3 regions of the Alkalihalobacillus sp. MEB130 genome follow, and region 3 is predicted to be linked to each of the others. Evidence: riboswitches for the same ligand, from Rfam matches in the RefSeq annotation. Region 3 holds a riboswitch; each other region holds the start of a gene.
What was found. Region 3 has a riboswitch for thiamine pyrophosphate ahead of thiT (energy-coupled thiamine transporter ThiT). Riboswitches for the same ligand answer to the same signal wherever they lie in the genome.
Positions count from the first base shown of each region.

Region 1 (3,286 bases), on a different contig from region 3:
CTCACATCAAGGTACTAAAAGCAAAGAATAGTTCTTTTCAGTGCCAGCGTCTTACTAAGATCATTTTTTTTATTGAAATGAAAAAATTGTGAAACGAGATGAAGTGGAAATACGTCTAATACTAGAGGAGAAATTTTGTAAAGGGGAGAGGGGAGAATGAAACGTATTTTATTATATATAGCAACTCTATTAATTGTTTCATCATGTACCCAAGCTCCCTTAGAGAGTAAGCCGTTGCCAAAAAGGTTCGAGGAGCAACCAATCAAGCGAGATGTTCCAAATGCATTCTTTACTGGTTCAACAATTGCCCCGATTCAAAATGAGGTAGCGATCACAGAGGTTGTTGGTTGGTTTGATGATAATAGAGTATTGTATTTGGTCGAACAGGAAGAACAATCAAATCTCTACCTGTATCATTTGCTTACCGGAGAGACAACTAGCTTTCTTGAAGTTGAGGGCTGGATCATGGATGTAAGGCCAAATGCAGATTATTCCTTATTCGCCTTCCAACATGTTACATTAGAAAACGAGACACATCTTGTCGTCATGAATGACAGAGGAGAAATTTTGCAAACGATAAAAGATTATGGTGAAGAATATGTTATTTATTGGAACCCGTATGATTTGGGTACATTCATTATGGTAGCGTACTTGCCAGATTGGGAATTCGACACTTATGTAGTCAATGTTGCTGATGCAAAAATAAAGGATATTTTTCTTGAACAGTCGTATATTCAATGGATTTCTGCTAATCAGGTAGGGTACTTGAAATGGGAAGAGCTTGAGCCTCATTTTCAGGCACCTTTATATGAAGTCAATGTAGACAGTGGGGACATGAAAAAATGGAAAGATGCTGTTATTGCCTATATGAGCTTTCCTGATGAACTTTCTCTTTCTGTAACAGTTGAAACAGTGTACGATTTATATTCGACCTATACCTTTTATAAGGAACAGGAACCATATCGACAAATTGAGATGCCTATCCTTAACACATATTCCGAACAGTGGTGGATTCCCTTTTATTCGTATGATGACAAACATGGAATCTTTTATTATTTACGTCCAAAGTATAGTAGTGATTTCTTTAGTTATACAGATGGATATGAACTCTTTGCTTACAATGTCGAAGCTGATGCTGAAGAGAGATTAACGACAGTTGAGAGGCAAGTTCCAATAAGTATATCTCCTGAAGGTTCCTTTTTATTAGTAGGAGAGCGATTAGGAAATGTCATTGATATAAAAGAAGGGACACTTGTTCCTCTTTTAGAAGAATAGGATTGATCCTACTTGTACTCTTGCTTTTTTTATTCTGTGTGTCATAATAAAAGTTATCAATCGTTATGTATGTTTAAAGACTAGGGGTGTCCGATATCGGGCTGAGAGAAACCCTTGTACCTGATCTGGATCACGCCAGCGTAGGGAAGTCGCCTGAGCCGTATTCCGTATGTTCGGATGCGGCTTTTTTGATTTATTGGAAAAGGTGGGTATTTATGAGAAATTTTAGGTTATATGCAATTACTGGAGAAGAATTTCATCAAGGTAGAGATGTAGTAGAAGTGATGGAAGAAGCAATCCTTGGTGGGGTTGATATTATTCAACTTCGAGATAAGACAAGTAGCAAAAGAGAAGTATTGAAAAAGGCAAGAGCGCTACGAGAATTAACGAAGAAGCATGATGTGCTGTTTATCGTTAATGATCATATTGATGTGGCTCTTGCTGTTGATGCGGATGGGATTCACGTAGGACAAGATGATTTGCCACTTGCAGATGTAAGAAAAATTATGGGACCAGAAAAAATTATTGGAATTTCCACTCATAAGATTGAAGAAGCCCGTGAGGCTGAGGCTGGTGGTGCAGATTATATTGGAGTAGGGCCAATCTTTCATACGAATAGCAAAGTCGATGTCGTTGATCCTGTTACTACCACATATATTCAGCAAGTCGTAAAAGAGATTACGATACCTTTTGTAGCCATTGGTGGAATTAAATTGCATAATGTCGATCAAGTATTAGACGCAGGTGCAACAAGGATCTGTATGATATCAGAAATTGTAGGAGCTGACGATATTACAGGGGTTTGTCAACAATTTACGCGTATCTTACAAAAGCAGGAGGTGTAATAAATATGAATTTAATTATTAACGGCGAAGAACATCAAGTTGAGGTGTCAACTCTAGAAGAAGTTATTTCCTATTTCGAGCTTGATCCACAACTAGTTGTAACAGAAGTTGATGGAAACATTATTGAACGATCAAACTGGTCTGTTACTGAATTAAAGGATGGCATGAAAATTGAATTAGTCCAATTTGTAGGAGGTGGATGAAGTGAAACAGAAAAAATTAACAATCGCAGGAAAAGAGTTATCTTCACGCTTTTTTATAGGAACGGGCAGGTATCCAAATCCGTTTGTTCAAAATGAAGCAATTAAAGCATCAGGAGCTGAAGTGTTAACATTTGCCATTAGGCGAGTCAATTTAGGTGCTCCAAATGAGGATGCCATTTTACAACATTTAGAAGGTATGTCTTTTACTTACCTGCCGAACACATCAGGAGCAAAAACAGCTGAAGAAGCCATTCGGATTGCAAGGCTTGCTAAGGCTTCAGGATTAAGTGATTGGATAAAAATTGAGATTAGTGTTGATGAGAAGACGTTACTTCCTGATCCAATAGAAACGTTAAAAGCTACAGAGGTCTTGGCAAAAGAAGGGTTCGTTGTTTTGCCGTATACATCGGATGATCCTGTGCTTTGTAAACGTCTAGAAGAAGCCGGAGCTGCAGCAGTCATGCCGGGAGGAGCTCCAATCGGAACAGGGCTAGGTATTTTAAATCCATATAATTTACAACTTATTACGGAGCAAGCCAATGTTCCCATTATTGTCGATGCGGGATTAGGGTCTGCGATGGATGTGGCACAAGCAATGGAATTAGGAGCCGATGGTGTGTTAATGAATACACCTGTTGCAAAGGCAAAGGATCCAGTGAAGATGGCTTCGGCGATGAAATATGCGATTGAAGCTGGTAGGCTTTCGTATGAAGCAGGCAGAATTCAGAAGAAAAAATATGCTACAGCTAGTAGTGGGCTAACTGAATTTGTTTCAAAGTAGTAGGTTAGTAGGGGGGAGAATATGCAAGAGAAGGTACTTATCTTAGGAGGAGGCGTCATAGGTCTTGCAACAGCCTTTGAGCTCAGTCGACGCAACTATGATGTGACAGTGTTAGAAAAAACAAGTTGTGGTGGACAAGCATCAGGAGCCGCAGCAGGGATGTTAGCTCCTTATTCAGAAAT
Region 1 covers NZ_JAOANA010000016.1:34,021-37,306, reverse strand. The annotation lists gene N0O92_RS15985 (YqgU-like beta propeller domain-containing protein) at 157-1,275, shown strand; TPP riboswitch at 1,348-1,439, shown strand; gene thiE (thiamine phosphate synthase) at 1,491-2,120, shown strand; gene thiS (sulfur carrier protein ThiS) at 2,126-2,323, shown strand; gene N0O92_RS15970 (thiazole synthase) at 2,325-3,104, shown strand; gene thiO (glycine oxidase ThiO) at 3,126-3,286, shown strand, end outside.
Region 1: another riboswitch for thiamine pyrophosphate. It lies ahead of thiE (thiamine phosphate synthase); the one in region 3 lies ahead of thiT (energy-coupled thiamine transporter ThiT).

Region 2 (3,286 bases), on a different contig from region 3:
CAGCTGGCAACGTTTCATCATGATATTCCACTGCTCGCTCTGGATCCAATGCCAAATTAAATTGATCTTTCCAACGAAATTCAAAACGAGCCTTTGACAAAGCATCATCACGAACACGTGCACCAGGGTGCCCTTTCGCTAAATCCGCTGCATGTGCAGCAATCTTATACGTTATAACCCCTTCTCGAACATCTTCACGGTTTGGCAATCCAAGATGCTCTTTCGGTGTGACATAACATAGCATAGCCGTACCAAACCAACCAATCATTGCAGCACCAATGGCAGAAGTAATGTGATCATAACCTGGAGCGATATCTGTCGTTAATGGGCCCAATGTGTAAAATGGTGCTTCATGACACATTTCTAATTGCTTATCCATGTTCTCTTTAATTAAGTGCATAGGAACGTGTCCTGGTCCTTCTACCATTACTTGTACGTCGTGTTCCCAGGCTATTTTTGTTAATTCCCCAAGCGTTTCTAATTCGGCAAACTGGGCCTCATCATTCGCATCAGCAATCGATCCCGGACGTAGACCGTCTCCTAACGAAAAAGCAATATCATATGTTTTCATAATTTCGCAAATTTCTTCAAAATGAGTATAGAGGAAGTTCTCTTCATGGTGATATAAACACCACTGAGCCATAATCGATCCTCCTCGTGATACAATTCCCGTTAAACGCTTAGCTGTTAATGGAACATATCGAAGAAGGACGCCTGCATGAATCGTAAAATAATCTACACCTTGCTCGGCTTGTTCAATTAAGGTATCACGGTAAACTTCCCACGTAAGATCTTCTGCAATTCCTTTTACTTTCTCAAGCGCTTGGTAAAGCGGAACCGTCCCGACCGGAACTGCCGAATTACGTATAATCCACTCTCGTGTTGTATGAATATTCTTCCCAGTAGATAAGTCCATCATCGTATCTGCACCCCAACGAGTGGCCCATGTCATTTTTTCCACTTCTTCTTCAATCGAAGAAGTTACCGCAGAATTGCCAATATTCGCATTTATTTTCACGTGAAAGTTCCGTCCGATAATCATTGGCTCGGTTTCTGGATGATTAATGTTGGCTGGAATAATCGCTCTTCCTTTTGCCACTTCTTCACGAACAAAATCAGGATCAAGATTTTCTCTAATCGCAATAAACTCCATTTCTGGTGTAATGATGCCTTTTTTCGCGTAATGAAGCTGCGTAACATTTCGACCTTGTTTCGCTCGCAATGGCTTCCGCTTTAACCCAGGAAATTCATAATCATTTGCACGAGGATCATCTGCTTTTACATAACCGTTATCTTCTGGTTTCACTTTTCGGCCATCATATTCTTCTACGTCATTACGTTCGTGAATCCATTTGCTCCGTAAAGAAGGTAGTCCTCTTGTAATATCTACTTTGAAGTTATGATCCGTATAGGGACCGCTTGTATCATAGACACGTACAGGTGGATTTTCCTCTTCTCCGACCGTTCCTGTTGTGGGACTTAACTCAATTTCCCTCATTGGTACTTGTAAATCAGGCCTTGACCCTCGAACGTACACTTTCTTGCTACCTGAAAAGCTTGACATAATGGAAATGTTTTTTTCGTTTAATGATGGGGTGGACATTGATATCTCTCCTTTTTAAATAGAAAGGGCAGAATCTAGACCATAAAAGATAGGAAGAATAAGATACACATATGAAAAAGCCGGGAACCAAATATAATGGTTTGGACCCGGCTAATTGATAGAAGTATAAATTACGAAACATTCTTAAACTTCCCCACGCTGGTATGAGCCAGATCAGGTCCAAAGGGTCAACAATCTTTATCGCTCTTGTTTCTCAGCCCAACTCATTGGACTCCCCTAGTTCTTTCTATTAAATTAGTTTACATTGCCATTATATAACAAATTAGTCATGTGTCAACTATATTTTTAGATATGATTTTTCACTTTATTTCCTCTTTCCGCCTGCATTGGTACAACTAGACATTTTATGTTACAGTTTTTTATACCATTGTTATACAAGAAAGGAGTCACCATGAAACCGAATGTTTTAGTCTATATGCGAGTAGATAGCCGTGTTGTTAAAGAATTAGAGAAAGACTATGAGGTTACTATTTTTCAAAACCATGAGTACTTAGGAGATCCTCATTTTGACGATGCTTTGCAAAAAGCTGATGGAATTATCGGTCTTGCACTAAAAGTAACAAAAGAGTTATTAGATAAAGCACCTCATTTAAAAATTGTATCAAATGTTTCTGTTGGCTATGACAACTTAGATGTAGATGAACTATCAAATCGCGGAATTATGGCTACAAATACACCAGGTGTCCTAAACGACACAACAGCTGATGCTATTTTTGGATTGATGCTTGCTACAGCGCGTAGAATACCAGAATTAGATTTGTTTGTAAAATCAGGAAAGTGGGATATTTCTCTTCAACCGAATCAGTATGGAGTCGATGTTCATCACAAAACTCTTGGAATTATCGGTATGGGCAATATCGGTTGTGCCATCGCTAAGCGAGCTCACTTAGGGTTTGGAATGACTATCTTGTATCATAATCGCACTAGAAATGAGGAAGCAGAAACGTTGTACGAGGCAACTTACTGTGAATTAGACACTCTTCTTCAGCAATCTGACTTTGTTTGTTTAATGGTACCAGCAACAAAAGAAACAGAAAAAATGATTGGGACAAATGAATTTAAAAAAATGAAATCAAGCGCTATTTTTATTAACGGATCTCGAGGCAAAAATGTTGATGAAGAAGCTCTTTACAAAGCGTTAGTGAATTCTGACATTCTTGCTGCAGGAATTGATGTTTTTACACAAGAGCCAACAAGTCCTACGAATCCACTGTTGAAACTAAAAAATATTGTTACCTTGCCTCATATTGGTTCGTCCACTACTGAGTGTGAGTTTAATATGTCAAAATTAGCAGCGCTCAACTTAAAAAAAGGTCTAAACGGAGAAACACCACCTAACTTACTTACGAAGAAATTTTAACTTGCCTTATTTGTGTTAAAAAAAGGCTGGGACAAAACTAAGGTGTTTAACTGAAATATCGTGGTTGCAACCTTAATGTGCATACCAAACAGACCCGAGGATGTTGCAATTTTGAACCCGTGTCGATATTTTAATTCGCTATTTTTTGCTTCTATTTTATAACGTGACCTCACCATTTCTTTAAACTCTTCCGTTTGTTGAAATGCTTCTTGTTCAGAGTATTCTTCTGATTTAATGGTCACATAATAAGACTTTTTTTACTCCTTCTTTGTAACACCCTGCTTGAAACGGACAGACTTTGC
Region 2 covers NZ_JAOANA010000015.1:103,097-106,382, forward strand. The annotation lists gene thiC (phosphomethylpyrimidine synthase ThiC) at 1-1,603, opposite strand, end outside; TPP riboswitch at 1,738-1,852, opposite strand; gene N0O92_RS15670 (2-hydroxyacid dehydrogenase) at 2,016-2,984, shown strand; partial or broken gene N0O92_RS23900 (transposase) at 2,981-3,286, opposite strand, start outside.
Region 2: another riboswitch for thiamine pyrophosphate. It lies ahead of thiC (phosphomethylpyrimidine synthase ThiC); the one in region 3 lies ahead of thiT (energy-coupled thiamine transporter ThiT).

Region 3 (3,286 bases):
CTTGATCGTTCGGGTCCTAAAATCAATTCAATCATAGAAGTCAATCCAGACGCTATTCACATAGCAGAATCTCTTGATACTGAGCGCATGAATGGAAAGGTTCGAGGCCCACTTCATGGAATTCCAGTCCTACTAAAAGATAATATTGATACAAAAGACAAACAACACACAAGCGCAGGCTCGTTAGCATTGGCCGAACATTATGCGAAGGAGGATGCATTCCTAGTCACAAAATTACGAGAGGCTGGAGCGGTCATCTTAGGAAAAACGAATATGTCTGAGTGGGCCTATTTCATGTCTACAGAAAATATGCCAAGTGGCTTTAGTTCAAGGGGTGGACAAGTATTAAATCCTTATGGGCCGTTTGATGTTGGTGGATCGAGCTCGGGTTCAGGTGCGGCCATTGCTGCTCATTTAGCCGCTGTAGCGATTGGGACGGAAACGTCAGGCTCTATTTTAAGTCCGTCAAGTCAAAATAGTCTTGTTGGAATAAAGCCAACAGTAGGGCTTGTGAGTCGCCACGGGGTAATTCCTATTTCTCATACTCAAGATACAGCCGGTCCAATGGCTCGTAGTGTTCAAGACGCTGTCTATGTATTAGCGGCCATTCTGGGGGAAGATGAGAGGGATGTTGTGACAAAGAAAAATCCACTTTCGGCGGAACAGTTATTGGAGGCTCTTCAGTCGTCGTCATCTCTACAAGGAGTTAGAATTGGGATCGCGAAAGACCCATTTTTCACCCAATTAACGAAGGAAAAACAAACAGTTCTTTCAGAAGCGATCGAGAAATTAAAGAGCGCAAATGCGGTAATCGTTGAAGATGTTACGATTCCATCAGCGAAAGAAAAGTGGACAATAGGCGTGTTAGTATATGAATTTAAAGCCAATTTAAATGCCTATTTGCAAGGTGTGAGTAGTCAATTACCTGTTCAAAATCTCAGTGATGTGATTCGTTTTAACTTAGAAGATCCAAAGAACCGTTTGCAATATGGTCAATCGTTGCTGACGAAATCAGACCAAACTAGTGGTACGCTAACAGATGTCGAGTATTTAGAAGCGCTTCAATTTGATCAATATCATTCAGTCGAAAACGGGATTGATGCCGCGCTGCGCAATCATGACCTAGATGTGCTAGTTTTTCCGAATAACCTCGGTGCTGCTATCCCAGCAAAAGCGGGCTACCCGTCTATTACGGTTCCAGCAGGTTATACAGAAGAAGGGGAGCCGGTCGGGATCACCTTTACAGGCAAGGCTTTTTCTGAAGAAAAGCTGATTCATGTTGCAAGCTCGTTTGAAAAACTGGAAAAAGTAAGAAAAAATCCTACACTATAAAAAACTATGATATAATACAAAAGACAAATTAAAACGAAATTCCACTAGGGGTGTCAAGTGACTGAGAGAGGATTATCCTCAACTCTTAAAACCTGATCTAGTTAATACTAGCGTAGGGAAGTGGCTGTGATCATGTATGCTTTTTTTTGCGTGCGTGTATTAACGTCAAACTCTACCTTCTCTTGTGGATAAAACAAAAGGAGGTTTTTTTATGTCTCGAGACCGTTTGTTAACGATGATGGAAGTAGCGGTGATGACTGGTTTAGCGGTTGTATTGAGCAATGTGAAATTTGGTGCTTTATGGGCAATGGGTGGGTCGATATCGCTTATTATGGTCCCGATTTTTGTGATTGCGTTTAGGCGTGGATGGAAAATGGGTGTACTCACTGGATTGTTAGTTGGATTGTTGAATCTTCTAATTGGAGGTTATGTTGTACATCCAGTACAGTTGATTTTGGATTATCCTTTAGCTTATCTTGTATTAGGGTTAGCAAGTATCTTGGTATTGAAAAAAGGTGCTGTGCCGAGTATTACAGCTATCGTGATTGGGCTGTTGTTTGCAACAACGCTTCGCTTCTTAAGTCATTTTGCTTCAGGTGTTATTTGGTTCGGAGAATATGCTCCGGAAGGAATGAATGTTAGTTTATATTCGGCTTTGTATAATCTATCGTATTTAGTGCCTGAAATGTTATTGACACTTGGAGTATTGCTTTTGTTAGCTAAGAAATATCCTCAGTTCTTTTTGGCGAAACGAACGAGACATGAATCAGATGCAGCTTAGACTTTGATAATAGGGAACGTAAAAGGGCGTGAGCCTGTTTACGTTCCCTTCTTTTAATAAGGTTGATTTAATGAGGTTAAAAAGACTCGAAGTTGTGTAAAGTAAAAGAAAGAAAAAGTAGATGGGTGATGTAACATGGTCTATCTTTTACTATTATTAGGTTTCGGGTTACTCATTAAAGGGGCAGATTACTTTATTGATGGTTCATCCAATATCGCTGCCTTGTTTCGTGTACCTCCTCTTATTGTTGGTTTAACAATTGTCGCCTTTGGTACAGGAGCACCTGAAGCAACAGTCAGTATCATTGCTGCTTTGGAAGGAAATGCTGATGTTACAATAGGAAATATTATTGGAAGTAACTTATTAAATATGTCGTTAGTAGTCGGTATTACAGCGTTTATCTTTCCTTTATCTGTGGAAAGGCCAACAATAAAAAAAGAAATTCCGTTTGCTTTTCTTGCCACTGTTGTCTTACTCGTAGCAATGAGTGACAGAATTCTTGAATTTACAAATGCAAACTATATTACTCGAAGCGATGGGATTATCTTTTTATTGTTCTTTGCTATTTTCTTGTATTATGTCATTGAAGCAGCTAGAAATAGCCGTGAAGAGTCAATGGATGTACAGATGAGCCAAGATCAAATAGGTGGTTGGGGCAAGAACACTCTTATTACCGTTGCTGGTTTGGCAGCGATTATATTAGGAGGGTACTTAGTTGTAGAAAGTAGTACAGACATTGCTCTTCGTTTTGGTATGAGTGAAACGTTAGTAGGCTTAACGATTGTGGCAATAGGTTCGTCCTTACCAGAATTAATCACCTCGATCACAGCGGCGATGAAACAACAAAGTGAGATTGCTTTAGGAAACATTGTGGGAAGTTCGATTTTTAATTTACTGTTTGTGCTCGGTGTATCTTCCATTATTTCGCCGCTACCTGTAAATGACAAACTGTTCTTTGATATTTTTGTTTTACTTGTATTAACAATCGTGTTGTTTATTTTCTCTCGTACTCATTATAAAGTGAAGAAATATGAGGGAATGGCTTTAACGATTTTTTACTTGCTGTACTTAGTATATATTATTATAAGGAATTAATTTTACTGCACCGAAGCTAGTTCATGACGAAGCTTCGGTGTTTTTAATTGTTATCAGATTTATTAATCAAGATAGGCA
Region 3 covers NZ_JAOANA010000010.1:105,095-108,380, forward strand. The annotation lists gene N0O92_RS11835 (amidase family protein) at 1-1,332, shown strand, start outside; TPP riboswitch at 1,369-1,468, shown strand; gene thiT (energy-coupled thiamine transporter ThiT) at 1,544-2,113, shown strand; gene N0O92_RS11845 (calcium/sodium antiporter) at 2,249-3,208, shown strand.